Regions from separate parts of the Kitasatospora arboriphila genome, predicted to be linked through region 1. Evidence: riboswitches for the same ligand, from Rfam matches in the RefSeq annotation. Region 1 holds a riboswitch; each other region holds the start of a gene.

Region 1 (7,314 bases):
AGGCGATGGCGTCCTGCTCGGCCTGGCTCATGGTCGGCGCGGGCACCGGCACGGCGGCGCGGGCGCCCGTGGCGGCCTGCGCGATCCGGGTGGCCGGGCGCGACCGCAGGTAGTACGTGGTCTTCAGGCCGACCTTCCAGGCGTACGCGTACATCGAGCTGAGCTTGCCGATGGTCGGCGCCGCCATGAAGAGGTTCAGCGACTGGCTCTGGTCGATGTACGGCATGCGGGCCGCGGCCAGGTCGATCAGCGCGCGCTGGGGCAGCTCCCAGGCCGTGCGGTACAGCGAACGGACCTCGGCGGGCAGCCAGTTGAGGTCCTGCACCGAGCCGTTGGTCTCGCGCAGCGCGTCCCGGGTCTGCTGGTCCCAGACGCCGAGCTCCTTGAGCTCGCGCACCAGGTACGGGTTGACCTGGAGGAACTCGCCGGAGAGCGTCTCGCGCTTGAACAGGTTGGACACCTGCGGCTCGATGCACTCGTACACGCCGGCGATGGAGGCGATGGTGGCGGTCGGCGCGATCGCCAGCAGCAGCGAGTTGCGCAGGCCGGTCTCGGCGATCCGGGCGCGCAGCGCGTCCCAGCGCTCCGTCCACTGCGGGGCGGCGGCACCGAAGTGGTCGATGTGCAGCTCGCCGCGGGCCGCGCGGGTCTCGCCGTACGCCTCGTGGCGGCCGAACTGCTCGGCGAGGTCCGCGGAGCGCTCGTAGGCGGTGAGCATGATGCGCTCGGAGATCAGGGTGGAGAGGGTCTTCGCCTCGGCGGAGTCGAAGTCGATCCGCAGCTGGAAGAAGACGTCCTGCAGGCCCATCACGCCGAGGCCGACCGGCCGCCAGCGGGAGTTGGAGGTGCCCGCCTCGGTGGTCGGGTAGAAGTTGATGTCGATGACCCGGTCGAGGAAGGTCACCGCGGTGCGGACGGTGGCGTCCAGGCGCTCCCAGTCCATCGCGTTCAGCAGGTCGGCGGCGGTGGCGCCGGCGGCCACGTGGGCGCCCAGGTTCACCGAGCCGAGGTTGCAGACGGCCGTCTCGGAGTCGTCGGTGACCTCCAGGATCTCCGTGCACAGGTTGGAGGAGTGCACGGTGCGGCCGGGCAGCGCGGTCTGGTTGGCGGCCCGGTTGGAGGCGTCCTTGAAGGTCATCCAGCCGTTGCCGGTCTGCGCCAGGGTGCGCATCATCCGGGCGTACAGGGTCTGCGCCGGGATGGTGCGGACGGCCTTGCCGGCCTGCTCGGCCTTGCGGTACGCCTCGTCGAAGTCGGCGCCCCACAGGTCGACCAGCTCGGGCACGTCGGCGGGGGAGAACAGCGACCAGTCCTCGTTGGCGTTCACCCGGCGCATGAACTCGTCCGGGATCCAGTGCGCCAGGTTGAGGTTGTGGGTGCGCCGGGCCTCCTCGCCGGTGTTGTCGCGGAGCTCCAGGAACTCCTCGATGTCGGCGTGCCAGGTCTCCAGGTAGACGCAGGCCGCGCCCTTGCGGCGGCCGCCCTGGTTGACCGCGGCGACCGAGGAGTCCAGGGTGCGCAGGAACGGCACGATGCCGTTCGACTGGCCGTTGGTGCCGCGGATCAGGCTGCCGCGGGAGCGGATCCGCGAGTAGGACAGGCCGATGCCGCCGGCGTGCTTGGACAGCCGGGCGATCTGCGCGTAGCGGTTGTAGATCGAGTCCAGGTTGTCCAGCGGCGAGTCCAGCAGGTAGCAGGACGACATCTGGGGGTGCTTGGTGCCGGAGTTGAACAGCGTCGGAGAGGACGTCAGGTACTCCAGACGGCTCATCAGCCGGTAGAGCTCGGCCACCTCGGCCACCGACTTCTCGGTGTCGCCGACCGCGAGACCGGCCGCCACGCGCAGCAGGAAGTACTGCGGGGTCTCGACCACCTTGCGGGTGATCGGGTGGCGCAGCAGGTAGCGGGACTGCACGGTGCGCAGGCCGAAGTACTCGAAGCGGTCGTCGCCCTGCAGGTCGACCAGCGCGTCGAAGGCGGCCGCGTGCTTGGCCACGAACGCGGCCGTGGTGTCGCCGATCAGGCCCTCGGCGTGGCCGACGGCGATCGAGGCGGCGAAGGTGACCGCGCCCTGGGAGACCGCCTCGTCGCGGATCTCCAGCGCCAACAGGCGGGCCGCGAGCTTCGAGTACTGCGGGTCCTCGGCGATCATCGACGCGGCGGCCTCCACGGCCAGCCCGCGGAGCTCGGCGAAGTCCGAACCGGCGTGGCGGCCGCGCAGCGCGGCGGCGGCGACGTGGCCGGGGTCCACCTGGGGGAGGTCGGTGCTGCGGTCGGTGAGCAGCCGGAGCAGCGCGGCACCGGGGTCGGGCCGGTCGTTGTCGGCGGATCCCTGGGAGGGCAGGGTGACTGAGGCAGCGACGGTCAAGGCGCACTCTCTCCTGTGGCGGCAGCGGACGCTTCGGACACCCCCGGGCCGGGGGCCGGGGGCGCGTCCGGGCATGCGCGTGGCAGGGGAGACCGGCACCGCCCGACCGTGTCGGGGGTGCGCGTCGCCACCCGGCCCACCCGCGAGGCCCGGACGTACAGCTGTGCTTCATGGCATCTGCGGGGAAGCCGGTGGCACACCGTCGGCAGGCCCTCGGACTGCGCGGGCCCGGGCGTTCACGGGCCTGCTCACCGTTGCGGGGCAGTCCCGGACTTGCACCGGGTTCCCCTGCGTCGACAGCGAGAGTGAGCATACATGTTGTGGTGTCTCCCTGATGTACCCCCATATCTTGTGCACGCAGCGTGTCGCGTCCGTGGCTGCGACGGCCTCGCCGAACGGGCCGTGCACACTTCGGGCACACCCGACCCACTCGTCGCCCCCGCGCTCCGCTCACGGAACGGCCACCGCCGCGGGAGTCTGCGGGCCCGATGGCCTACGATCTGCAGTCATGAGTGACGGTACGGGGGTGCCGCCCGGTTCTACGGGTCGGCCCGGAGCCCAGGGGATCGGCGAATCCCGCGGAGCGAGGACCGCCGGCTCTGCGGCTAGACCCTTTCCGCCGTGACCAAGTCCCTTTCCGCCGCGGTGGGGTGGCCGCTGTGCCGCCGGTCCTGGCTCCGGTGCGGTGTCGGGCTCACCTTGACCGCCTGCCTCTGCAACTCGCCGATGGCTCCGGGGCGGTTCGAGGGCGGCTCGGTCGGGTGATGCCGTCGGCATCGGCATCGGCTCGGCACCGTCGCCGGCGGGTGCTTCCGCCCGGCTCGTCGAGTTCACGTGCGGGTGCGGGTGCGGGTGCGGGTGCGGGTGTCGGTGTGGTCGGGCTCCGGTCGAACGAATCGTTCGGGGCGAGTCACGTCAGAACGTCAGGGCATAGACCATCAGGTCGATGCCGGGCATCGGGGCCCAGTCGCGCTCGGGGGCACGGCGGAAACCGAGCCGTTCGTACACCCGGTGGGCGTCCGTCATGTCCGGGCGGGTGGAGAAGGCCATACCGGTCAGGCCGAGTTCGCGACTGCGGTCCATCGCGGCCCTGACGAGGGCCGAGCCGACTCCGCGGCCGCGGGCGGCCCGGGCGACCGCCAGCATCCGGATCTCGCCCTCGTCCGGCTGCGAGATGTCGGCCCAGGCCGTACCGCCGACCGCGAAGGTCACGCAGCCGAGCACATGCTCGTCCCGGCCGTCGACGGCGACGAGGAGCTCGGCCTCCTCGCTGCGGCGGCGGGTGTCGCGGAGGAGCCCGGCGTACGGCCCTTCGGCGAGGCTGTAGCCGTCACCGACGTAGACCTCGACCGAGAGCTCGCCGGCCGGTTCGAGGTCCCGTTCGCGGGCACGGCGGATGACGACGTCCATCCGTCCAGTCTGCCTTCCGGGGACCCGTCCCGGACGGCCGGGGGACGGTGCAGCCGATCGGGGACGGACGGATCGGCGGGATAGCCGCCGGGGCGGTGCCAGTTGTCGCGGCCGTGCCGGCCGGTGCGGTCGAGCTCCCGGCCCACGACGGCCCCGATCAGGGCGAACGAGCCGACGAGGACGGACAGGACGACGGCGTTCTCGAACACGGTGGAAGTCATGCGACTACTCTCCCGGCCGGCCGGGAGCCCGACGAGTGGCAGGAATGCCCTCTTGCATCGAATTACTGCCAGCGCCATCCTGGAGCCATGCCGAAGCCCGGACGGAACCGAGTCGAGGATCACCGAGTGGAGGACCGCCGAGTGGAGGACCGCCGAGTTGAAGACCGATGAGTCGAAGACCGCCGAGTTGAAGAACGTGGTCGCCGTCGTGCTGGAGGAGGTCCATCCCTTCGAACTCGGTGTCGCCTGCGAGGTGTTCGGCCTCGACCGCAGCGAGGAGGGGCTGCCCGTCTACGAGTTCGCCCTCGCCTCCGACCGGCCCGGGCCCAAGCGCACCCACGCCGGCTTCAGCGTCGACGTCCCGTACGGGCCCGAACGCCTCGCCCGGGCCGACCTGATCGTCCTCACCGCCACCGGCCTGCGCGACGAGTACCCGCCCGCCCTCGTCGCAGCCCTCCGCGCGGCCGTCGAAGGCGGCGCCCGCGCCCTCTCCATCTGCAGCGGCAGCTTCCTGCTGGGCGCCGCCGGGCTCCTGGACGGACGACGCTCCACCACCCACTGGAAGCACGCCGCCGAGATGGCCCGGCGCTTCCCGCTCACCACCGTCGAACCCGACGTGCTCTACGTCGACGAGGACCCCGTCATCACCTCCGCCGGCACGGCCGCCGGGATCGACGCCTGCCTGCACCTCGTCCGCAAGGTGCAGGGCGCCGAGGTCGCCCGCGGCATCGCCCGGCGCATGGTCGTCGCACCGCACCGGGAAGGCGGCCAGGCCCAGTTCGTCAACCGCCCGCTGCCCGAGTCCGACGTCGACTCGCTTGCCCCCGTCCTGGACTGGATGCGCCACCACCTCGACGAGGAAGCCACCGTCGAGCGGCTCGCCGCCCTCGCCCACATGTCCCCGCGGACCTTCGCCCGCCGCTTCCAGCAGGAGACCGGCACCACCCCGCACCGCTGGCTCACCGGCCAGCGGCTGCTGCTCGCCCAGCGGCTCCTGGAGGGCACCGCCGAGCCGATCGACGCCGTGGCCGCCCGCTGCGGCTTCGGCAACGCCGCCACCCTCCGCCACCACTTCGCCCGCCGCCTCGGGACCACCCCGCACGCCTACCGCCGCGCCTTCGCCAGCCCCGAGATCGCGGCAGGGGTGTAGCGCGAAGGCGCGGGCAGAGGGGCGTGCTTGAGAGGTGCCGGTGGGTGCCCCGTGAGAGCGTGCGGGTGCCGGCGGCGCCTGCGGGTACTCGTAGGCGTGGTGGCAGGGCGAGTCCCTGGTGATGGGGGCGGCCGCCGTGTCTCCCGGGTAGGGACGGCGGCCGGCCGGTTGCCTGGTCATCCGGCCACTCGCGTGGGCGGGGCGGTCCGGGCCGCGGGTCGGGGCACCCGGCGCCGGCGGCTCGCGGCGTTACTTGCCGAGGGCGGCGACGCCCGCCTGGGCGAACTGCTCGTCGAGGTCGCCGCTCGGGGCGCCGGCGACGCCGATGGCCGCCACGGGGGCGCCCTTGGCCTGCACCGGGGCGCCGCCGCCCAGGAACAGGGTGCCCGGTATGTCCTTCAGGTTCGGCGTCTGGGCCAGCCGCTTCGCCAGCTCGGAGGTCGGGGCGTTCCAGGAGACCGCGGTGAAGGCCTTGCGCTCCGCCGACTCGGGCGACTGCGGACCGGCACCGTCGCCGCGCAGCGCGACGATCGTGTTGCCGTTGCGGTCCACCACGGCGACCGAGACCCTGTAGCCGCCCTTGCCGGCCGCGTCCATCGCGGCCAGTGCGGCCTTGGTCGCGGCGTCCACCGACAGGTGCGAGGAGGACACCACGTCCTTGCCACCGACCTCGGCGCGGGCCACCGCAGGGGCACCGGCGGTGCCGGGAGTCTCCGCGCTCGCCGCCACCGCACCGAAGGTGCCCGCACCCAGGGCGGCCACCGCCACGGCACCGCCCAGCACCCGTGCCCGCATCGACGTCTTCTTCATTCCGACTCCTCGGCGACTCACCGGTCCGGCCCCTGCGGCTCGGACACACTTCGATCCTCAGGGCCGCGCCCCCTCCACCGCGTCGGCGTTCCGGCTCGCCTCCGCAGGCATGATGGAGGACATCGGGGTCAACCGATCGGCCGATGTGCGGCATCGGCGGACCGGCCAGAATCCCAACCAGGACGAGGTCGGTTCGTGACCGGTCCTTGGGGCCGGCCCTCGGCCTCTCGCTGGGCGGTAGGTGTCCGACGGCCGGTGCCGAGCGACGGCCGCGCCGGTCGGAGCATCGGAACGCCGAGGGCCACCGCGTACCACTGCACATCGGGGCAGCACCCGCAGCCAGGCCCGCAGAACAGCCAGACCCGCAGAACAGGAGGACCACGTGCGACCGCCGCAGCGCAACGACGCCGACACCGACGAACGCCGCCTCGTGCTCGTCCTCGACGCGGCCTTCCTGCTGCTCCTCGCCGGGTCCCTCAGCCGCTTCCTCACCCACCACCCCGACAGTCCGGCAACCCCCTGGGTGATCGGCCTCTCCGCCGCACTCGCCGCCGCCCAGCTCACCGGATCCCGGCTGCTCGCCCCGCCCCGCGCGGACTCCGGTCCGTCCCGTGAGGACGGTGCCGGCGAGGACGGTACCGGCGAGCCGGCACCGTCAAATCGGGCCGCCATCCGGCCCAGCAGCGGCGCTGGCGGCCACGCCACGAGGGGCACCGCCGCCCACGCCACCCGCCGCAGCCGTACCGCAGCAGGCGTGCTCGCGCTGGTCGTCGCCCTCTGGGTGGTTCTGGTCCTGCTGGCGCCCAGCTTCGCCTGGTGTGCCGTCCCGCTGGTCTACACCGCGCTGCGCACCCTGCCCACCAAGGCCGCCCTGCCCCTGGTCGCGGTGCTCACCGCGTTGGTCACCGTCGGCCAGGCCCGGCTGCCCGGCCAGGCCGATGCCACCCTGCTGATCCTTCCGCCCACCGTCGCGGCCCTCGCCACCGCCGTCTTCCTCACCATGCGGAGACAGACCGCCCGGCAACGGGCACTCGTCGACGACCTCGTCCGCACCCGTCGCGACCTCGCCTCCACCGAGCGCCGCGAGGGCACCCTCGCCGAACGGGAACGCCTCGCCATGGAGATCCACGACACCCTCGCCCAGGGCCTCTCCAGCCAGCAGATGCTGCTCCAGGCCGCCGACCGCACCTGGGACGCCGACCCGGACACGGCACGCCGCCACGTCCGTACGGCCGCTGCCGTCACCGGCCGCAACCTCGCCGAGGCCCGCCGCTTCGTCCACGACCTCGCACCGGCCGAGCTCGCCGACGGCGGTGGGCTCGACCACGCCCTGCGGGCCCTCGCCGACCGTGAGA
Region 2 (7,314 bases), on a different contig from region 1:
GATCCGTCCGGGCCGCCGTCCGGGCCCTCGTCCTGCGGGCCGCCGCCGGGGCCGTCCGGGCCGCCGTCCGGGCCCTCGTCCTGCGGGCCGCCGCCGTCGGGGTCGGTGTCCGGTTCGGTGTCGTCCGGGCCGTCCTCCTCGGCGCCCGCGTGCTCCTCCAGCGTGCGGTCCAGCTGCTCCTCGTCCAGGCCGGGCGCGTCGAAGGGGTTGCGGCGCCGCCGGTGCGGCAGCGCCAGCTGCGCGGCCTTGCGGACGTCCTCCTCCAGCACCTCGGTGCGCCCCGCCCAGGCCGCCAGCGCCACGGCCGTGCGGGCCATCACGATGTCCGCCCGCAGGCCGTCCACCTCGAAGGCCGCGCAGACCGCGGTGATCTGACGGAGCGCCGTGTCCGTCAGCTCCACCTTCGGCAGCAGCTCCCGGGCGGCGGTGATCCGCATCGCGAGCGCCCGCTCGTCCTCGGCGAACCGCGCGGCGAAGCCGGCCGGGTCGGCGTCGTAGGCCAGCCGGCGGCGCACCACCTCGGCCCGCTCCTGCGGGTCCCGGGTCGCCGCGATCTCCACCGTCAGGCCGAACCGGTCGAGCAGCTGCGGCCGCAGCTCGCCCTCCTCCGGGTTCATCGTGCCCACCAGCAGGAAGCGCGCGGCGTGCCGCACCGACACGCCCTCCCGCTCCACGTACGAGCGGCCCATCGCCGCCGCGTCCAGCAGCAGGTCGACCAGGTGGTCCTGCAGCAGGTTGACCTCGTCGATGTACAGCACGCCGCGGTGCGCCCTGGCCAGCAGGCCCGGCTCGTACGCCTTGACGCCCTCGGCGAGCGCCTGCTCCAGGTCCAGCGAGCCGACGATCCGGTCCTCGGAGACGCCGACCGGCAGCTCCACCAGGTGCGCGGGCCGCTCCAGCGACCCGGCGCCGCCGTGCGCGCCGTCCGGGCACTGCGGGTCCGGCGCCGCCGGGTCGCAGGCGAACCGGCAGTCGGCGACCGTGCCGATCGACGGCAGCAGCCCCGCCAGGGCGCGCACCATGGTCGACTTGGCGGTGCCCTTCTCGCCGCGCACCAGCACACCGCCGACGGCCGGCGAGACCGCGTTCAACAGCAGCCCGAGCCGCAGGTCGGCCATGCCGACGACCGCGGTGAACGGATAACGGGCGTCACTCATCTGCTCTCCCATGTTCACGGCCCCGCTCACGGCGCACCCGGCGGCACGAACGGCAACCCCTGCGGTGCCCCGCCCTCGATCAGCTTCCACAGCGCGTCGGTCTCCGCATGCTCCTCGATCAGGTCGCCCAGCCGGTCCAGCCGCTCCTCGCGCGCCGCGGCGAACGAGGTGTCCGGCGCCGGGACGAAGGCCCGCCCGGCCGCCGACGCCACCTCGCGCAGCAGCGCCCGGCGGAAGCCGTCGTTCTCCAGCGCGCCGTGCCAGGTCGTCCCCCACACCGCGCCGACCCGGCAGCCGTCCAAGAAGGCTTCCCCGCCCTCGACGGCCACCACGCCGTGGTGGATCTCGTACCCCTCGACCCGCTCCCCGTACGCCTCGCCGACCGGCCGGCCGAGCACCTTCTCCGCGCCGAACTCCACCCGGGTCGGCAGCAGCCCGAGGCCCTCGACGGCGCCCGCCTTCGACTCCACCGCGTCGACGATCTCCCGGGACAGCATCTGGTAGCCGCCGCACACGCCGAGTACGGGCAGCCCGGCCGCGGCCCGCGCCTGCAGGGCGGTGTCCAGCCCGCGGCCGCGCAGCCAGTCCAGGTCGGCCACGGTCGCCCGGGTGCCGGGCAGCACCACCAGGTCGGCGTCGGCCAGCTCCTCCGGCCGGGTCGCCCAGCGGACCAGCACGCCCGGCTCCTGGGCCAGCGCGTCCACGTCGGTGAAGTTCGACAGCCGCGGCAGCCGCACCACGGCCACCCGCAGCACCTCCGCGCCGTGCGGGGCCGCGGTCGGACGGTTCTCCACCGCCGTCGACAGGTCCAGCGAGTCCTCGGCGTCCAGCCACAGGCCGGACAGCATCGGCAGCGTGCCCAGCACCGGACGGCCCGTCAGCTCCCGCAGCATCTCCAGCCCCGGCGCCAGCAGCCGGGCGTCCCCGCGGAACTTGTTCACGAACCAGCCCGCCACCAGCGCCTGGTCCTGCGCGGACAGCAGCGCCAGGGTGCCGTACATCGCCGCGAACACGCCGCCGCGGTCGATGTCGCCGACCACCACCACCGGCAGGTTCGCCGCCGTGGCCAGGCCCATGTTGGCGATGTCCCGGTCCCGCAGGTTGATCTCCGCGGGCGAGCCGGCGCCCTCGCAGACCACCACCTCGTACCGGCTGCGCAGGTCCGCCAGGCACTCCAGCGCCCGCTCCAGCAGGACGGGCTTGCGCTCGCGGTAGTCCAGCGCCCCGACCTCGGCGACCGGCCGGCCGAGCAGCACCACCTGGCTGCGGCCGTCCGCCCCCGGCTTCAGCAGCACCGGGTTCATCGCCGCCTCCGGCGCCACCATGGCGGCCTGCGCCTGCATCGCCTGGGCGCGGCCGATCTCGGCGCCGTCCGCGGTGACGAAGGAGTTCAGCGACATGTTCTGCGCCTTGAACGGCGCCACCCGCACCCCCTGCCGGGCCAGCCACCGGCAGATCCCCGCCGTGACCACGCTCTTGCCCGCGTCCGAGGTCGTCCCTGCCACCAGCAGAGCCTTCGTCACGTGACACTCCCTTGCTTACGTGTGGCGCCGGCGGTGAGAACGGCCGTCCCGGCCGCAACGGCCGGCATTCCCGGGGCGCGAGTGGGCACGCCGGCCGCGACGGTGGGCATCCCGGGGGCGCCGACCAGTCCGGTGCGCCCGCGAGTGGCCCGTACTCCTCCTGCGCACCCGGCGACCCGCCGAACCGCCGTCATCGCTTCCTCCCCGGCTCACGGGCATCCCGCCCCCGACGTCCCCGTGCCAGGCCGGTGAGGCCGCGGGCGGCCGTGGTGACGGCCAGGGCCAGGATGCCGACGCGGCGGGAGAGGCGGCAGGCGCGTTCGATGTCCGCGACGGCGACCGGGCGGAGTTCGGCGCCGAGGACGGGGCGGTGCTCGACACGCTCGCCGTACCGCAGGGTGCCGCCGAGGCGGACGCCGAGGCCGCCGGCGAAGGCCGACTCGGCCTGTCCGGCGTTGGGGCTGGGGTGTGACGACCCGTCGCGCCGCCAGACCTTCCAGGCGGCCCGCGGGTGCTCCGCGGCGGCGACGGTCAGCAGCGCGGTGAGCCGGGCGCCCGGCCAGCCCGCCACGTCGTCGAGCCGGGCGGAGGCCCAGCCGAAGCGCAGGTGGCGGGGCGAGCGGTGGCCCACCATCGCGTCCAGGGTGTTGACGGCCCGGAAGGCCAGCAGCCCGGGGGTGCCCGCCAGCGCGCCCCAGGTGAGGGCGTTGACGACCGCGTCGGCGGTGTTCTCGGCGACGGACTCGACGACGGCGCGGGCGATCTGCTGCTCGTCCAGGGCGCTCGGGTCGCGCCCGCACAGGTGGGGGAGCCGCCCGCGGGCGGCGGCGAGGGCGCCGGCCTCCAGGGAGCGGCCGATCGCGCGGGCCTCCCGGGTGAGCGAGGTGCCGCCGAGGACCGTCCAGGCGGCGGCCGCGGCGAGCGCGGCGCGGGCCGCGGGACGGCCCCGCAGCGCGTGGTCGGCGAGGGCGGCCCCGGCCGCGACGGCGCCCACGCTCAGCGCGGTGAAGGCGGTGCCGGCGCCCCGGTGGTCGCGCCAGAGCCGGCGCTCCAGGCGTCCGGCGGCGCTGCCGAAGAGGGCGACCGGGTGGCCGCGGCGGGGGTCGGCGAGGGCGGTGTCGGCGAGGTGGCCGGCCACGGCGCCCAGCAGGTAGGGGGCGGAGCTCAGACGGGCCACGGCCCGGCTCCCCGGTCGGGGCGCAGCGGTGACCGCTGGGCAGCCTGCATGGCGTGCGTGTCCTCACTCAGGGTCCGCGCCCTGGATCGACGAACCGGCGGCGAGAGTCTCCTGGCTTCCGGGTCCGGCGCGCGCTCGGGCCTTCCAGCGGCCCTGTGGCGGACCGCCGTGACCGTGCAGGTCGAGCGTGCTCCCCGGTGACAGTGGCGGGACCGCGCCGGATTCGCACCGGCTTCCTCTGCATGCCTCCGTATGGCCCCGAGATCCCATCACGCGCTCCGACCACCAGTCAACAAAGCCTCCGGAGGGCTTGGTCACACTCCGTCGCCGGATTCCGTCGCCGCCCGCCCCGTACGATCCTCCAGCGCCGGGCGGTTCCGCCGGGGCCGGGTTCGTGCGTTCGGCGTGTGGGTGGTGCCGTGCGGGCGCCCGTACGTTCTTGTCGCATGCGACGCAGACCGTCCGCACCGCCTCCGGTGCCGTTCTCCCCGCCGGCCGCGCGGGCGCACCGCGCCGGGCTCGGCCTGAGCCCGGAGCAGGTCGCCGAGGCCATGGCCGCGCACGGTGTCCGGCTGCTGTCCTCGCACGTGGCGGCCTGGGAGGCCGGTGAGTTCCTCCCGTCGGAGGAGGAGTTCATCGCGCTCTCCCGGGCGCTGTGGTGCCCGCCCGCCCAGCTGATGGGCGTCGCGCCGGCGACCCTGCGGGACTTCCGGCTGGCCCGGGAGCTCACCCGGGAGCAGGCCGCGCACCGGATCGGGGTGGGTGCGGCGACCTACGCGAGGGCCGAGGCCACCGGACGCTGGGACGCGGACGGCGAGCAGGGCCTGGCGCTGGCGCACGTGCTCGGGCTGCCGCTGCGGGTGCTGGTCCGGGTGACCGGGCGTCAGGACGACCTGGACCGGCGGCTGCGCCAGGTGGTGGACGGCCGCTGGCAGGCGCAGCTGCGGGAGGTGGGCCGGATCGTGCCCGTCCCGCACGACCTGCTGGGCGGGGTGCTGGCCGAGTTGCAGGACGAGTACCTCGTCCCCGGGCACTGGGGCTCGTCGGTGCCGGACGCCGCCCGTCCGCCGGCCCGGCCGCTCGCGGAGCGGTTCTGGGAGCTGCTGGCCCGCCGGGGCACCGACGTGCCGGTCTGACCCGCCCGGACGGACCCGCCCGGACGGACCCGCCCGGGTGGCCCGCTCCCGGGCCGGGGCGTGGACTGGGATCGCCATGTCCGTGCCGCCACACCGGGAGCGCCATGCGTTGGGGAACCGCCGCGATCGTCGCGGCCGCCGCCGTCGGGACGGGTGCCGCGGCACTGCTGATCGGCCGCCGGGTGTCCGAACGGGCCGTCCGGCCCGGGTTCGCGGGAGCCTTCGCGGCCGCCGGGCAGGCGGGCGGACCGGGCATCCGGGTGCAGGAGCTGGCCGCGGACCGCGTCATGCTCACCCGCAGCGTGGAGACCGAGCGCCCCGGCCGCTACGCCCTGGAGTGGGCCGGGGGCGGGCACGCGGTGGTCGGCGACGTGCTGGCCACCGGGCCGCAGAGCGTCACCCGCCGGCTGCTCGCCACCGGCGCCGGCTCGCTGTACAGCGGGACGGAGGTCCGGGTGACCGCCCGGGTGCACCTCGGCGACCCGGCCTCCGCGCTCGGCCTGGACTTCACCCCGAGCGACGTCGAGGGCGAGCTCGGCCCGATGCCGGCCTGGTACCTGCCGGGCATCCGCGGGCTGTGGGCGGTCCTGGTGCACGGCCCGGGCGCCGACCGGCAGCAGGCCCTCCCGGTGCTGCCGCTGCTGCACGCGCTGCGGCTGCCCGTGCTGGTGGTCACCCACCGCGGCGACGCGGGCGCCCCGGCCTCCCCGGACGGCCTCGGGCACTTCGGCGAGACCGAGTGGCGGGACGTCGACGCCGCCGTCCGCCTCGCGCAGGCGAATGGCGCCGGCCGGATCGTGCTCTTCGGCTGGTCGCTCGGCGCGACGATGGCGCTGCACACCGCGGCCCGCTCGGCCTGGCGGGAGTCGATCGCCGGCCTGGTGCTGGACTCGCCGGTGCTGGACTGGCCGACGACCGTCCGCCAGGAGGCCGCCCGGGCCGGGGTGCCCGCCCCGCTCGCCGAGCTCGGCGCGCTGGCCGCCGAGGGCCGCACCAAGGTCGACCTGGCCGGCTTCGCCCGGCTGGCCGACGGCACCGACCTGAACGTGCCGACCCTGCTGCTGCACAGCCCCGTGGACGCGGTGGCGCCCTTCGCGGCGGCCGAGCGCCTCGCCCGGCGGCGCGACGACCTGGTGAGCCTGCACCCCGTCCCGGACGGCGCGCACGCGGCCCTGTGGAACGCCGACCCGGACGGCTACGGCGAGGCGCTGCGCCGCTGGCTCACCCCGCTGATGTGAGCCCGGCGGGCCCGTCCGCGGGGGGTGTGCTCATGCCAGGTTTCCCGCTCGGACGACCCGGTTTGGTGGCTGTTGCCCGATCTCATCCCCCGTCCGCGGACCGGACCTACGATCGCGCGTAGAACTCGATGTGACAGAAGGCCGGTACACGGGGAAGACTGCTCGGCGTGACGTCTCGGAACCCGCGCGACCGTGATGCCCCGCTCCAGCCCGCGATCCGCACCGGAGCGACGGTCACCCGTCTGCCAGGAGCGGCTCGCCGACCCGAGAGCACGCCTCCGGGCGGGCCGGTCCGCCGCCGCACCCCCGCACCCAAGCCGGGCCGCGGCCGGGTGCCGGTGCCGGACGGCTTCCCCGCTCCCGCCGAGCTGGCCCCGCTCGCCCGCCGGATGCTCGCCGACGCGGTGCGCATCTCCCGCTGGGCCGGCGAGCTCGGCGAGGTCGACAAGCGCGGCGAGCTGCTGCCCGACGACGCCCGGGCCGCCGGGCGCGCCCTCGCCATGACCGTCGGTGCCGCCGCCAAGGCCTGGGGCCAGGCCCTGCTGGTCGGCCTGGTCGAGCTGCGCGACGGCGGTGCCGGGCCCGGCTGGCGGCTGAACGCCTGGGAGCACGACGACGAGGCGGTGATCCGCGGCTGGTCCGCGCTGTTCGACGCCTGGACGCTGCTCGCGCCCGTGCCGCCCGCGGCCATGCGCGGCGTCTTCGCCCTGCTGGCCGGCCAGGCCGTCGACCAGGCGCCGCACCTGCTGTCCTTCCTGCACCTGGTGGACGGGCCCGTCCCGGACAACGAGCTGCTGGAGCTGCTGCGCCGCGGCCTGGACGAGCGCCGGCACGGCGCCGGCACCGGCTCGTTCGGCCCCTCGCCGGTGCCGCACGCCGCCTCCGCCATGTCCGCCGTCCGCGGCACCTGCCGGGAGCCGCAGATCGACACCCCGACCTCCGCGGCCGACGTCGCCGCGGTCCTCGACTGGATGCTGGACGGCCTGGCCGCCGTCGGCGCCCTGGAGCGCCGCAACGACGCCGCCGAGCTCTCCCCGCTCGGGCACTGGGCGGTCCGCGCCAAGCTGGAGGAGATCTGCACCG
Region 3 (7,314 bases), on a different contig from region 1:
CCTGCGAACTCCTCGACCCCGCGGCGAAGGAGGCCGTCCACGCCCGGCTCGGCCCGGACCCGCTGCGCCCCGACGCCGACCCGGACGCCGCCTGGCGGCGGGTGGCCCGCAGCTCCACCACCGTCGCCGCGCTGCTGATGGACCAGAAGGTGCTGGCCGGCGTCGGCAACGTGTACCGCGCCGAGGTGCTCTTCCGCCTCGGCATCAGCCCGCACCGCGAGGGCCGCAGGGTCACCCGCGAGGAGTGGGACGCGATCTGGGCCGACCTGGTCGCCCTGATGCACGCGGGCGTCGGCGCGGGCCGGATCGACACCGTCCGGCCGGAGCACACGCCGGAGGCGATGGGCCGGCCGCCGCGGGTCGACGACCACGGCGGCGAGGTGTACGTCTACCGCCGCACCGACATGCCCTGCCTGATCTGCGGGACACCGGTGCGCACCGAGTCGCTGGCGGCCCGCAACCTCTTCTGGTGCCCCGGCTGCCAGCGGCGCTGAGCGCGGCCCGGCCGGGCCGTCGGCCGGGCAGGGCGACGGTCCGTCAGCCACGCGGCAGCACCATGGACTGCACCTGGGGCAGCTTGCGCCAGTCGCTGGAGACGATGCTGGCGTGGGCGGCCGCGAGCTGGGTCACCCGGGCCCGGGCCTGGTCGGCCGTGGGGTCGGTGGAGCTGATGGCGGGCGCCACGTTGTGGGCGTCGGTCATGACCAGCAGGTAGTGCCGGGCGTCGTACCAGCCGGTGTCGATGCCGCCGACGTACGCCGAGGCGTCGCCGTCGAAGACCACGAACCAGGGCCGGATGCTGGCCTCGCCGTAGGCGTTGCGCGGGTCGCCGGAGACGGCGCCGTGCACCACCGGGAAGACCTGGGCCTGGCCGGCCCTGCCGGCCGCCGCGAGGTCGCGCAGGTAGCGGCTGTACTCGACGTCGGTGTGCAGGGTGTCGAAGGGGTTGCCCTCCTCGACGGTGCCGGGGATGACGTCCACCAGGACCCGGCCGGCGAGGGCGTCGCGGGTCGGCCAGTTGCCGGCCTTCGCGGCCTCGTCGAGGTTCGGGTAGCTGCCGCCGCCGGGCTTGGCGAGCAGGTCGGCGGGGCGGAAGACGGCGCTGCCGAGGTGGGCGGCTATCAGGGCGTCCAGCTGGGCCGGGCCCATGCCGCGGTTGGCGGCGAACCCGCCCTTGAGCTCCAGCTTGACGACGAGCGGGCCGCTCGACGGGTGGGCGGCGAGCCAGATCCGCAGGTCGTCGAGGCAGTACTCGAGGTTCTTGTTGGTGCCGCCGCTGTACAGCGTCGCCGGGCCGGTGGCGGCGGTGCAGTTGTTGGCGTTGCCGAGCGGGTTGGAGTGGCTGACCTTCCACTCCTTGGTGACGGTGTCCGTCCACGCGTCGAGCTCGATCATGCCGGTGCCGGTGTCCAGGCTCTGCGCGAGGAAGGGGAAGGCGGCCGGGTCGTAGGTGTTGTGGATCCCGACGGCGGTGGCCGAACCGAACGGCAGGCCGCCGCCGGTGGCGGCGCCGGACTGGTGCGCGGGGAGCAGGGTGGCGGCCGCGGCCAGCAGCCCCACGGCGAACGTACGGCGAAGCTTCACGGGTGTCTCCTCGTCAGGAGCCTGGGGACGGCGGGCCGGACGGACCGCCTCCGGAAGCATGGGCCACCGGAACGGCTTCGAGGTGACATGACAAGAAAACTTGGCTGAAGCTGACCCCCCGTCCCGCTGACAAACCGTCAGGAAGCCCTCATACCGTGCAGGGGGCCGTACCGTGCAGGGGTTCCTGCCGTGCGGGCGGTCGTTCCGAGCGAGCGCTCAGTCGGCGCGCCCCAGCACCCCGTGCTCCAGCACCTCGGCCACCGCGGTGTCGGTCAGCCGGTAGCGCACCACCCGGCCGTCCCGCTCGCCCTCGACCACGCCCGCGGCGCGCAGCAGCCGCAGCGCCTGGGAGACCGCCGGATCGCGCATCCCGGTGGCCAGCGCCAGGTCGGTGACGGCCAGCGGTCCGGTGGTGTGCAGGGCGAGCAGCAGCGCGAGCCGCCCCGGGTCGGCGAGCAGGCCGAACACCTCCGCCCAGGCCCGGACCCGCCCGGTGTCGCCGATCCCGGCGATCGCCTCGCAGACCCGGTGCCCGTCGATGGTGCGGTGGCCTGCGCGATCGGCGGGGAGGAGGTGCATGGCGGCATTCTCGCAGGCCGACCGGCCGTGATCTACGACACCTGCGCGGTTGTGCAGGCTTGCAGCTGTCGGTCCGTCACCCCTACGGTGGAGCAGCCGTGGTGTTCGGGAAGACCGGTGCAGGACCTCAGGGTCCGAGTCCGGAGCGGCCCTCGCCACTGTGAACGGGGAGTCAATCCGTACCCCTCGCGGGTCACTGGGCGCAGGCGCGCCCGGGAAGGCCGGGTACGGGCACCGTCAGAACCTCCCCGTGAGCCAGGAGACCGGCCACGGCACCTCACGACGTCATTCCACGAGGTGCTGGAGCGTGAACCGCAGATGACCCTGCCCGCAACCGGTACGGCCGCGCCGCCGACCGCCCCCGGCCTGCCCGCCTTCCGCTGGCGCCGGGAGGACACCCTCCGCACGGCCGGCCTGCTGGCGGTCATCCTGGCGATGCACGTGGCCGCCTTCGGCACGCTCTTCCTGCTGGTCGTGCCGGAGCGCTACGAGGTCGGCACCCAGGTCTTCGGCGCCGGACTCGGCATCACCGCCTACACCCTGGGCATGCGGCACGCCTTCGACGCCGACCACATCGCCGTGATCGACAACACCACCCGCAAGCTGATGGCCGACGGCCGGAGACCGGTCTCGGTGGGCTTCTGGTTCGCCCTCGGCCACTCGTCGATGGTGGTGCTGATGGCCGCCCTGGTCGCGGGCGGCGCCCAGCTGGCCGGGGTGCTGATGGACGACGGCTCGACCACCCACCAGGTGCTCGGCACCATCGGCACCACCGCCTCCGGCGCCTTCCTCTACCTGATCGCCGCGCTCAACCTGGCGGCCCTGCTCGGCATCCTGCGGGTCTTCCGGGCGATGCGGGCCGGCACCTTCGACGAGGCGGAGCTCGAACGGCAGCTCGACTCGCGCGGGCTGATGAACCGCGTCCTGCGCCGCGCCACCCGCTCGATCTCCCGCCCCGGCCAGATGTTCCCGGTCGGCATGGTGCTGGGCCTCGGCTTCGACACCGCCACCGAGGTGACGCTGATGGTGATGGCCGGTTCGGGCGCCGCGGCGGGCCTGCCCTGGTACGCGATCGTCTGCCTGCCGCTGCTGTTCGCCGCCGGGATGAGCCTGTTCGACACCCTCGACGGCACGTTCATGAACTTCGCCTACCAGTGGGCGTTCTCCAACCCCGTCCGCAAGGTGTTCTACAACCTCGCCATCACCGGCCTGTCGATCGCGGTGGCCTTCGTCATCGGCACGATCGAGCTCGTCGCGGTGCTGCACGACAAGCTGGGCCTGAGTGACCCGGTGAGCGGCTGGATCGCCGGACTCAGCCTGGACAACGTCGGCTTCGTCATCGTCGGCCTGTTCGTGGTGGTGTGGGCGGCGGCGATCGGCTACTGGCGGATCGCCCGGGTCGAGCAGCGCTGGACGCCCGGCGGGGCGGGCTGAGGTGGCCCGCGGGCGGCCGCCCCGAACGGCGGACGGGGTGTCAGCCCGCCGCCAGCAGCAGCGTGCCCGCCACCGCGAGGCCCGCGCCGAGCAGTTGGACGCGCCGCAGCCGCTCCTTGAGCAGCCCCCGGGCCATCAGCGCGGTGACCACGGGGTAGAGCGAGGCCAGCACCGCGGCGACGGCCACCGACCCGCGGTGCGAGGCGGCGGCGAAGGCGGCGTTCGCGGCGACGTCGGCCGCCCCGACCGCGGTCAGCGCGGGCAGGCTCCGCCGCAGCGTCCCCGCTGCGCCGGGCTCCCGCCCGCGGCGCCCGGCCAGCAGGACGCCGCCGCCGACCGCCACGTTGCAGAGCCGCTGCACGCACAGCACGAGCAGCAGCCCGCCGCCGTCGGAGGCCCGGGCGACCAGGGCCATCACCGTGCCCATGCCGAGGGCCGCCGACAGCGTCAGCACCAGCACCCGCAGGCCGACCGTGCCGCCGCCGCGCCCGCCCCGCCCGGCCAGCCCGCCCCCGAGCACGGCGCCCGCGATGCCGCCGGCCTGCGCCGGGCCCGGGCGCTCCCCGAGCAGCAGCCCGAGCCCGACCGGCACCGCGACGCCGACGGTCGCCAGCGGCGAGACCACCCCCATGGGCCCGAGCGCGAGGGCGCGGTAGAAGGCGAGGAGCGCGAACGGCCCGATCACCCCCGCCGCCACCGCGTACCAGAGGCCGGCGGAGGCCGCGCCCGCGCCGCCGACGGCGAGGACGGCCGGGACGAGCAGCACGGCCGCGGCGGCCTGCGAGGCGACCACCACGGTCAGCGCGGACAGCCGGCGGGTGAGCGAGCCGCCGCCGTAGTCGGCCATGCCCCACAGCAGGCTGGCGGCGAGGGCGAGGAGCTGGGACAGCACAGTGGACTCCGGAGTACGGTCGGGTGGACGCTCGGTGCCCCCGCAGCTTAGGTCAACAGAGTGAACCTGACGAATCAATTCATTGGACTGGTATGCCCGACCCCGATCTGATCACCCAGGCCCTGGCGCGCAACCTCAAGCGGCTGCGCGCCGACCGCGGCCACACCCTCGACGCACTCGCGGCCCGCTCCGGCGTGAGCCGCGGCATGATCGTGCAGATCGAGCAGGGGAGGACCAACCCGAGCGTGGGCACCGTCGTCCGGCTCGCCGACGCGCTCGGCGCCTCGATCGCCCGGCTGCTCGACTACGACGAGACCTCCACCGTGCGGATCGTCCCCGACGACGAGGCCGTCCAGCTCTGGTCGGGAGCCGAGGGCGGCACCGGGGTGCTGCTCAGCGGCATCGAGGCGCCCGGCCCGCTGGAGCTCTGGCAGTGGCTGATCCTGCCGGGGGAGGGGCACGGCTCCGACCCGCACCCCGCGGGCACCGTGGAGATCGCCCGGGTCGAGGAGGGCGAACTCACCCTCACCCTGGACGGCCGCGACCACCTGGTGCCGGCCGGCTCCACCGCCTCCTACGAGGCGGCCGCCGCGCACGGCTACCGCAACGACGGCGAGGTGCCCGTCCGGCTCACCCTCGTGGTCTCCGTGCCGCCGCCCCCGCGCTGAGCCCCCGGGTGCATGCCGAAGCGCCCCCCTCCCCGGCCGGGGAGGGGGGCGCGGTCGTGCGCGGGGCGGTCAGTCGCGGCCGTACCGCCGCCGGTACTGCTCGATCCGGCCGGCCTGGTCCAGGACGCGGGCGCGCCCGGTCCAGACGGGGTGGCTCGCCGACGAGGTCTCCACGTCGACCACCGGGCGGACGGTGCCGTCCTCCCAGACCACCGTCGACGCGGACGTCAGCGTCGAGCGGGTGAGGAAGGACCGGCCGGCGGCCTTGTCGCGGAAGACGACCGGACGGTAGGCGGGGTGGATGCCGTTCTTCATGGGGGCTGCTCCTTCGGGGGTGGACGTGCCGGACGGGGCCTGCGGCCGGGCTCAGCGCTCTTCGCGGAAGGCCACGTGCTCGCGGGCGACCGGGTCGTACTTGCGCAGCACCAGGCGGTCCGGGTCGTTGCGGCGGCTCTTGCGCGTCACATAGGTGAAACCGGTGCCGGCGGTCGACCTCAGCCGGACGACCGGACGCAGTTCGCTGCGGGCCATCTGCTCCTCCTCGGTGGCTCCGAACCTCCGTCCCGGACATCTTGTCCGAAACGGAAGTCGTTTTCGTATCTGCTCCAACGCGAGCCCGGGGCGTTCCATTCCCGCCCGGTCCCGCCCGGTCCCGCCCGGCCCCGCCCGGTCCCGCCCGGTCCCGACTCGCCAGCCCCCTCCCCGTCCGCCCGTCCGTCCGCCGGTCCGTCCCCCGTTCGGCCCCGCGCCGCCGACCGGTCCGCGACCCGCCGTGCGCGCCCCCGCGCCCGCCGCACCACGCCCTCCGGGCCCGCCCGGCTCGACGGGCGCGGGCCGTCCGCAGTTCGTAGGCTCGTGGCATGTCCGATGCGTACGCGGCGCGGCGGGAGCGCCTCAGGGAGCACTGCAGTGCGTCGGGGGTCGACGCGGCCCTGGTGACCCGCGCCTCCAACGTCCGCTACCTCACCGGCTGCCCGCCGTGCGGTGCGAGCCTGCTGCTCACCCGCGAGCGGGCGCTGCTGGCGCTGCCCGACGACCTGCCGCCCGAGGAGGGCGGCGAGCACCTGCTCGGTCCGGACATCGGCCAACTGCTGGTGCCCGCCGACACCGACACCGCGCTGGCCGCCGCCGAGGCCGCCGGCCGGCTGAAGGTCCTCGACCTCGCCGTCGAGGAGCACGACCTCACCGTCCGCCGCCACCGCGCGCTCGCCGGCGTCGCCGAAGGCGTCCGGCTCGCCGACCTCGGCACCGCGGTCGAGGGGATGCGCGTCGTCAAGGACGAGCACGAGATCGCCGACCTGCGGATCGCCGCCGAGATCGCCGACCAGGCGCTCAGCGAACTGCTGGAGTCGATCCTGGTCGGCCGCACCGAGCGGCACCTGGCGATGGAGCTGGAGCGCCGGATGATCGACCACGGCGCCGACCGCGCCGCCTTCCCGGTCTCCGTCGGCACCGGCAGCCACTCCGGCCTGGAGGCCCACCAGCCCACCGACCGGCGGGTCGAGGAGGGCGACTTCCTCACCGTCGTGCTCGGCGCCTGCTACCGCGGGTACGGCGTCTCCACCGCGCGGACCTTCGTCATCGGCGCCGCCCCGGCGCCCTGGCAGGTCGAACTGCACCGGCTGGTCTTCCGCGCCCAGCGGGCCGGACGCGAGGCGCTCGGCCCGGGCGTCTCGGAGTCCGTACCCGATCTGGCCGCCCGCGAGGTGCTGCAGGCCGCGGGCCACACCGACAGCCCGGCGCACCCGGTCGGACACGGCATCGGCCTGGAGATCAGGGAGGCGCCGCGCCTGGGACCCGCCGACATGGGTAAACTGGACAATCGCGTGCCGGTCACCGTCGGCCCGGGGGTGCACCTCCCGGGGCGGGGCGGGGTCCGGATCGAGGACACGCTCGTCGTGCGCCCCCTCGAGGAGGGCGGGCCCGAGCTGCTCACCATCACCACCAAGGAGCTCCTCGCCCTGTAGCCCGCCCGGCGGGAGGCAGGAGGCGCAGCCCTTGGTTCCTTGACAGCTATATCAGGAGTTAGTGCGCTCGTGGCTTCTACGAACGATCTCAAGAACGGCATGGTCCTCAAGCTGGAGGGCGGCAAGCTCTGGTCCGTCGTCGAGTTCCAGCACGTGAAGCCCGGCAAGGGCCCGGCCTTCGTGCGCACCA
Region 4 (7,314 bases), on a different contig from region 1:
ACTCCCGGTTGACCGGGTCGAGGACGTACTCCTCGGTCAGCTTCTCGTACATCCAGTCGGCGACCACCCCGGTGGTGGCGTCGTAGCCGAACAGGTAGTCGACGGTGGCGGCCATCTCGAAGGCGCCCTTGTAGCCGTGCCGCCGCATCGCCTCCATCCACCGCGGGTTGACCACCCGGGCGCGGAAGACCCGGGCCGCCTCCTCGGTGAGCGTCCGGGTGCGGACGGTCTCCGGCCGGGTCGAGTCGCCGATGTACGCGGCCGGGTTCTTGCCGGTGAGGGCCCGGACGGTGGCGACCATGCCGCCGTGGTACTGGAAGTAGTCGTCCGAGTCGGCGATGTCGTGCTCGCGGGTGTCGGTGTTCTTGGCGGCGACGGTGATCCGCCGGTAGGCGCTCTCCATCTCCTCCCGGGCCGGGCGGCCGTTGAGGTCGCGGCCGTAGGCGTAGCCGCCCCACACCGTGTACACCTCGGCGAGGTCGGCGTCGGTGCGCCAGTCCCGGCTGTCGATCAGCTGCAGCAGACCGGCGCCGTAGGTGCCCGGGCGGGAGCCGAACACCCGGACGGTGGCCCGCCGTTCGTCGCCGTGCTCGGCGAGGTCGGCCTGCACGTGGGCGCGGACGAAGTTGTCGGCGTCCGCCTCCTCCTGCCGGGCGGCGAGCCGCACCGCGTCGTCGAGCAGGGCGACCACGTGCGGGAAGGCGTCCCGGAAGAAGCCGGAGATCCGCAGCGTGACGTCGATCCGGGGGCGGCCGAGCTCCTCCAGCCCGATCGCCTCCAGACCGGTGACCCGGCGCGAGGCGTCGTCCCAGACCGGGCGGACGCCGAGCAGCGCGAACGCCTCGGCGATGTCGTCGCCGGCGGTGCGCATCGCGCTGGTGCCCCACAGCGAGAGGCCGACCGAGGGCGGGCAGGCGCCGTCGTTGTCGGCGCGGTACCGCTCGACCAGCGAGGCGGCGAGCGCCTGGCCGGTCTCCCAGGCGAGCCGGCTCGGGATCGCCTTGGGGTCGACGGAGTAGAAGTTGCGGCCGGTCGGCAGCACGTTGACCAGACCGCGCAGCGGCGAGCCGGACGGGCCGGCCGGGACGAAGCCGCCGTTCAGCGCGTGCAGCACGGCGTCCAGCTCGTCGGTGGTCGCGGTCAGCCGCGGCACCACCTGGGTGGCGGCGAAGTCGAGCACCTCGCGGACGGCGTCCGGGTGCCCGGCGGCGACCTTCTCGACCGCCTCGGGCGCCCAGTCCTCGGCCTCCATCGCCTCGACCAGGGCGCGGGCCTGCGCCTCGGCGGCGTCGGTGGCGCCGAGGGTGAGCGCGGCCTCGTCCAGGCCGAGCGCCTCGCGCAGACCGGGCAGCGCGCTGACGCCGCCCCAGATCTGCCGGGCGCGCAGGATGGCGAGCACGATGTTGACCCGGTCGGTGCCGGCCGGGGCCTGGCCGAGGACGTGCAGGCCGTCGCGGATCTGGGCGTCCTTGACCTCGCACAGCCAGCCGTCGACGTGCAGCAGGAAGTCGTCGAAGCCGTCGTCCTCGGGCCGCTCGTCCAGGCCGAGGTCGTGGTCGAGCCGGGCGGCCTGGATCAGCGTCCAGATCTGGGCGCGGATCGCCGGCAGCTTCGCCGGGTCCATCGCGGCGATCGTGGAGTACTCGTCGAGCAGCTGCTCCAGGCGCGCGATGTCGCCGTACGAGTCGGCGCGGGCCATCGGCGGGACGAGGTGGTCGACCAGGGTGGCGTGGGCGCGGCGCTTGGCCTGGGTGCCCTCGCCCGGGTCGTTGACCAGGAAGGGGTAGATCAGCGGCAGGTCGCCGAGGACGGCGTCCGGGCCGCACTCGGCGGACAGCGCGGCCGTCTTGCCGGGCAGCCACTCCAGGTTGCCGTGCTTGCCGAGGTGGATCACGGCGTGCGCGCCGAAGCCGCCGTCCTCCTGCGCGGCGGCGATCCAGCGGTAGGCGGCCAGGTAGTGGTGGCTGGGCGGCAGGTCCGGGTCGTGGTAGATCGCGACCGGGTTCTCGCCGAAGCCGCGCGGCGGCTGGATGAGGACGAGCAGGTTCCCGGAGCGGATCGCGGCGAGCACGATGTCGCCGTCCGGGTTCTGCGAACGGTCCACGTACAGCTCGCCGGGGGCCGGGCCCCAGTGCTCCTCGACCTGCTCGCGCAGGCCCTGCGGCAGGGCGGCGTACCAGCGGCGGTAGTCGGCGGCCGGGATGCGGACGGGGTTGCGGGCGAGCTGGTCCTCGGTCAGCCAGTCCTGGTCGTAGCCGCCGGCCGCGATCAGCGCGTGGATCAGCTCGTCGCCCTCGTGGGAGGCGGAGGTCGTGTCCAGGCCCGGCAGGTCGGTGCCCAGGTCCATGCCCTCCTCCCGGAGGCGGTGCAGCAGGCGCACCGCACTGGCCGGGGTGTCCAGGCCGACCGCGTTGCCGACCCGGGCGTGCTTGGTCGGGTACGCGGAGAGCACCAGGGCGAGACGGCGCTCGGCCGCCGGGGTGTGGCGCAGCCGGGCGTGCCGGACGGCGATGCCGGCGACCCGGGCGGAGCGCTCGGCGTCGGCGCGGTAGACGGTCAGGCCGTCCTCGTCCAGCTCCTTGAAGGAGAACGGCACGGTGATCAGGCGGCCGTCGAACTCCGGGACGGCGACCTGGGTGGCGGTGTCCAGCGGGGAGAGGCCGTCGTCGCTCTCCTCCCACTGCGAGCGCGACCAGGTCAGGCACAGGGCCTGCAGGATCGGCCGGTCGAGGGCGGCGAGGGCGCCCGCGTCCCAGGCCTCCTCGTCGCCGCCGGCCTGCGCGTCGGCGGGCCGGGTGCCGCCCGCGGCGAGGACGGTGGTGACGATGGCGTCGGCCCGGCCGAGTTCGGCGAGCAGCTCCGGCTCGGCGCCGCGCAGCGAGGAGCAGTACAGCGGCAGCGCGCGGGCGCCCTCGTCCTCGATCGCGCTGCACAGCGTCTCGACGAAGGCGGTGTTCCCGCTCATGTGGTGGGCGCGGTAGTAGAGCACGGCGACCAGCGGGCCGTCCGAGGCGCGGGCCTGACGCTCCAGCGGGCCCCAGGCCGGGGCGGAGGCGGGCGGGGCGAAGCCGTGGCCGGTGAGCAGCACGGTGTCGGAGAGGAAGGCGCCGAGCTCGGCGAGGTTGGCCGGGCCGCCGTGCGCGAGGTAGGCGTGCGCCTCGGCGGCGATGCCGGCCGGGACGGTGGAGAGCTCCATCAGCTGGGCGTCCGGGGCCTGCTCGCCCGTCAGCACGACGACCGGGCGGGGCCCGGCGAGCAGCGCGTCCAGGCCGTCCTCCCAGGCGCGGCGGCCGCCGAGCAGGCGGACGACGACCAGGTCGGTGCCCTCGACCAGGGCGGGCAGCTCCTCGGCGGACAGCCGGGCCGGGTTGCCGAGCCGGTAGCGGACGGGGCCCTGCGAGGCGCGGGCGCTCAGCAGGTCGGTGTCGGAGGTCGACAGCAGCAGGATCATGCGGAGGGCCTCCCGGCCTGGTCGGTGTTCCACGGCGTGCGGCGGCGCACCGGGGCGGTGGACGGCAGCCCGGTGCGCGGGGCGGAGCGGGGTGCGGTGCGACGGCCTGTCTTCAAGGGTGCTCGGGTGGTCATTCCAGGGGCGCGGGGAACTGCGCAATCCGGATGCGGGCTACCGTGCAAACCGCGGCTTGGCCCGTGCCGTCGTGACACCCACCCCGGATTGCGCAGTTCCCCGTGCCCCTTGTGGTGCACCCGTGATTGTTGAGGACGCGCCCCAGGGGTGCGGCGGACCGCCGCCGGGGTCACCGGGACGGCGGGCGGCGGCTCGGCGCGTCCGGGCGGGACGGCGGAGCCGGGCATGCGGCAGCGCACAGGTCGGGCCTTCCTCGGGGTCCGCGCCCCGGGCTGGTGGAGGACGGCGGGAGTTCCTGGCTCCACGGCGGCTGAGCCGTGGTTACAGTGGCGGGACCGCACCGGATTTGCACCGGTTTCCTCCGCTTGCCGTCGCTGGCGTCGGACGGCCCGCACGGACCGTCCGGCAGCATCGTACGGGGTGGCGGACGGCCGCGGGACTGCACGCGGACTGTGATCCAGACGACGGGGCGCCCCGTCGGACAATCTGTATGCTCGCCGCCATGCCACCGACTCCCGACCCCGCCGGGGCGGGCTCCGCCGTGCCCGACCGGGGCCGGCCGGACGCCTGTCCGGGGGCCCTTCGTCTGCACACGGCCGACGACGGCGCCCTCGCCCGCATCCGCGTGCCCGGCGGACTGCTGACGGTTCGTCAGGCAATGGCGCTGGCCGATGCGGCCGAGGCGCTCGGCGACGGCGCGCTGGAGACCACCTCGCGCGGCAACGTCCAACTGCGCGGCCTGGCTTCGGCCTGCGGCGCGGAACTCGCCGACCGGCTGCGGGCCGTCGGCCTGCTGCCCTCCGACACCCACGAGCGGGTGCGCAACATCGTCGCCTCGCCGACCGCCGGCCTCGACGCCGAGGGGCACGCCGACACCGCTGCCCGGGTGCGCGAGCTGGACGCGAAGCTCTGCGCGGCGCCCTGGGCGGCCGCGCTCTCCGGCAAGTTCCTGTTCGCCCTGGACGACGGCCGCGGCGATGTCGCCGCCCTGAACGCCGATGTGACATTGATCGCAGCGCCCGGCGGCACCGCCCTGCTGCGGCTCGGCCGCGAGACGACCGTCCGCGCGGTGCCGGCCGCACAGGCCGTGGACGCCGCCCTGGACGCCGCCCGGGCCTTCCTCGACGCGCTGCGCACCACCGGCACCCGGGCCTGGCACCTGCGCGAGGTCCCCGAACTCCTGCCGCCCGGCGACCTGCCGCTGCCCCCGCTGTCCGGCGGACACCCGCCGCTCGGGGTGCTGCCCGGCGGCCTCTCGGTCGGGACGCGCTTCGGACGGGCCACCGCCGCACAGTGGCGGGTGCTCGCCGGGCTGGCCGCCGGCGAGGTCCGGCTGACGCCCTGGCGCGGCGCCGTCCTGCCCGGCGCCGGCCCCGAGGCCCTCGCCGGGCTCGCCGCGGCCGGCTTCCTGACCGGGCCCGGCACCGCCTGGGACCGCGCCACCGCCTGCACCGGCCTGCCCGGCTGCGGCAAGTCGCTCGCCGACGTGCGCGGCGACGCGGCCCGCGCCCTGGAACGGGCGGACGGCGGCGGCCTGCCGGTGCACTGGTCGGGCTGCGAACGGCGCTGCGGCCACCCCTCCGGGCGATGGGTGGACGTGCTCGCCACCGGGCAGGGCTACCGGGTGGCACCGGTCGGGACACCGGCCCGCCCCATGGATGTGACGCCAGTGGATGTGACGACGGAAGAGATGGCCGAGGCGGTCGCCGAGGCCCGGAGGACCACGTGATCGAGTACGAGAAGGACGGCGCCGCCATCTACCGGCAGTCCTTTGCCACCATCCGGGCCGAGGCCGACCTGGCCGCCCTGCCCGCCGACGTCTCCCAGGTCGCGGTGCGGATGATCCACGCCTGCGGCATGACCGACCTGGTCGAGGACCTGGTCTACTCGCCCGGCGTGGTCGCCTCGGCCCGCAAGGCGCTGCACGCCGGTGCGCCGATCCTCTGCGACGTCAACATGGTCGCCAGCGGTGTCACCCGCAAGCGGCTGCCCGCCGACAACGAGGTGATCTGCACCCTCACCGACCCGTCGGTGCCCGAGCTCGCGCGGAAGACCGGCAACACCCGCAGCGCCGCCGCCATGGAGCTGTGGCTGCCCCGGCTGGAGGGCGCCGTGGTGGCCGTCGGCAACGCGCCGACCTCGCTCTTCCGGCTGCTGGAGATGATCGAGGCCGGCGCACCCCGCCCGGCCGCGGTGATCGGCGTGCCCGTCGGCTTCATCGGCGCCGCCGAGTCCAAGCAGGCCCTGGCCGAGCACCCGTCCGGCCTGGAGCACCTGGTGGTCCGCGGCCGGCGCGGCGGCAGCGCGATCGCCGCCGCCGCGATCAACGCGATTGCGAGTGAAGAAGAGTGACCGAGCAGCAGACCGGGCAGCAGGCCGGGCAGCAGACCGACCGGCGGACCGGCCGGCTGTACGGCGTCGGCCTCGGCCCCGGCGACCCCTCGCTGGTTACCGTCCGCGCCGCCGAACTCATCGGCAAGGCCGACGTGGTGGCCTACCACAGCGCCCGGCACGGCCGCTCCATCGCCCGCTCGATCGCCGACCGCTACCTGACCGGCGGCCAGATCGAGGAGAAGCTGGTCTACCCGATCACCGTGGAGACCACCGACCACCCCGGTGGCTACCGCGGAGCCCTGGACGACTTCTACGAGGAGGCGTCGGCCCGGCTCGCCGCCCACCTGGACGCCGGCCGGAACGTCGTCGTCCTCGCCGAGGGCGACCCGCTGTTCTACGGCTCCTACCAGCACATGCACAAGCGCCTCGCGCACCGCTACCCGACCGAGGTGGTGCCCGGCGTGACCTCGGTCAGCGCCGCCGCGGCCCGGCTCGGCAGCGCCCTGGTGGAGGCCGAGGAGACCCTGACGATCATCCCCGGCACCCTGCCGGAGGAGGAGCTCGCCGCCCGGATCGCCTCCGCCGACTCCGCGGTGATCATGAAGCTCGGCCGGACCTTCCCGGCCGTCCGCCGCGCCCTGGAGCGGGCCGGCCGGCTCGACGACGCGCAGTACGTCGAGCGGGCGTTCATGGACGGCGAGCGCACCCTGCCGCTCGCCGAGGTCGAGGCCGACACCGTGCCGTACTTCTCGGTCGCCGTGCTGCCCAGCAAGGTCGCCCCGCTCGACCTCCCCGAGCCGGACGGCCCCGGCGAGGTCGTGGTCGTCGGCACCGGCCCGGCCGGACCGCTCTGGCTCACCCCGGAGGCCCGCGGCGCCCTGGCCGCCGCCACCGACCTGGTCGGCTACACCACCTACCTGGACCGGGTGCCCGTCCGCCCCGGCCAGGTCCGGCACGGCTCCGACAACAAGGTCGAGTCGGTGCGCGCCGAGTTCGCCCTCGACCTGGCCCGCCGCGGCCGCCGCGTCGCGGTCGTCTCCTCCGGTGACCCCGGCGTCTTCGCGATGGCCACCGCCGTCCTGGAGGCGGCCGGCGAGGACCCGTACCGCGAGGTGCCCGTCCGGGTGCTGCCCGGCATGACGGCCGCCCACGCCGCGGCCTCCCGCGCCGGCGCCCCGCTCGGCCACGACTACGCGGTGGTCTCGCTCTCCGACCGCCTCAAGCCGTGGGAGGTCATCGCCCGGCGGCTGCGCGCCGCCGCCGAGGCCGACCTGGTGCTGGCGCTCTACAACCCCGGCTCGAAGTCGCGCACCACCCAGGTCGGGCTGGCCCGCGACCTGATGCTGGAGTACCGCGGCGCCGACACCCCGGTGGTGATGGCCCGTGACGTGGGC

Evidence for each region. A riboswitch is a leader RNA that binds a small molecule or an ion and turns the genes downstream of it on or off. The one in region 1 is predicted to bind cobalamin.
Region 2: another riboswitch for cobalamin. It lies ahead of ABD353_RS03550 (cobalamin biosynthesis protein); the one in region 1 lies ahead of ABD353_RS17070 (ribonucleoside-diphosphate reductase subunit alpha).
Region 3: another riboswitch for cobalamin. It lies ahead of nicT (Nickel transporter NicT); the one in region 1 lies ahead of ABD353_RS17070 (ribonucleoside-diphosphate reductase subunit alpha).
Region 4: another riboswitch for cobalamin. It lies ahead of cobN (cobaltochelatase subunit CobN); the one in region 1 lies ahead of ABD353_RS17070 (ribonucleoside-diphosphate reductase subunit alpha).

The regions. Positions count from the first base shown of each region.
Region 1 is NZ_BAAALD010000029.1:65,930-73,243, reverse strand. It holds gene ABD353_RS17070 (ribonucleoside-diphosphate reductase subunit alpha) at 1-2,344, opposite strand, end outside; cobalamin riboswitch at 2,556-2,687, opposite strand; gene ABD353_RS17065 (GNAT family N-acetyltransferase) at 3,284-3,778, opposite strand; gene ABD353_RS17060 (helix-turn-helix domain-containing protein) at 4,157-5,149, shown strand; gene ABD353_RS17055 (GlcG/HbpS family heme-binding protein) at 5,399-5,959, opposite strand; gene ABD353_RS17050 (sensor histidine kinase) at 6,342-7,314, shown strand, end outside.
Region 2 is NZ_BAAALD010000004.1:80,011-87,324, reverse strand. It holds gene ABD353_RS03560 (putative cobaltochelatase) at 1-1,157, opposite strand, end outside; gene ABD353_RS03555 (cobyric acid synthase) at 1,184-2,680, opposite strand; gene ABD353_RS03550 (cobalamin biosynthesis protein) at 2,871-3,848, opposite strand; cobalamin riboswitch at 3,940-4,159, opposite strand; gene ABD353_RS03545 (helix-turn-helix domain-containing protein) at 4,304-4,993, shown strand; gene ABD353_RS03540 (alpha/beta hydrolase family protein) at 5,098-6,231, shown strand; gene ABD353_RS03535 (hypothetical protein) at 6,399-7,314, shown strand, end outside.
Region 3 is NZ_BAAALD010000026.1:29,588-36,901, forward strand. It holds gene ABD353_RS15705 (Fpg/Nei family DNA glycosylase) at 1-494, shown strand, start outside; gene ABD353_RS15710 (phosphatidylinositol-specific phospholipase C domain-containing protein) at 538-1,584, opposite strand; gene ABD353_RS15715 (ArsR/SmtB family transcription factor) at 1,801-2,163, opposite strand; cobalamin riboswitch at 2,246-2,449, shown strand; gene nicT (Nickel transporter NicT) at 2,482-3,597, shown strand; gene ABD353_RS15725 (EamA family transporter) at 3,638-4,486, opposite strand; gene ABD353_RS15730 (helix-turn-helix domain-containing protein) at 4,582-5,157, shown strand; gene ABD353_RS15735 (type B 50S ribosomal protein L31) at 5,227-5,472, opposite strand; gene rpmG (50S ribosomal protein L33) at 5,524-5,688, opposite strand; gene ABD353_RS15745 (M24 family metallopeptidase) at 6,018-7,124, shown strand; gene efp (elongation factor P) at 7,194-7,314, shown strand, end outside.
Region 4 is NZ_BAAALD010000002.1:1,763-9,076, forward strand. It holds gene cobN (cobaltochelatase subunit CobN) at 1-3,451, opposite strand, end outside; cobalamin riboswitch at 3,854-4,004, opposite strand; gene ABD353_RS01175 (cobalamin biosynthesis protein CobG) at 4,077-5,315, shown strand; gene ABD353_RS01180 (precorrin-8X methylmutase) at 5,312-5,938, shown strand; gene ABD353_RS01185 (precorrin-2 C(20)-methyltransferase) at 5,935-7,314, shown strand, end outside.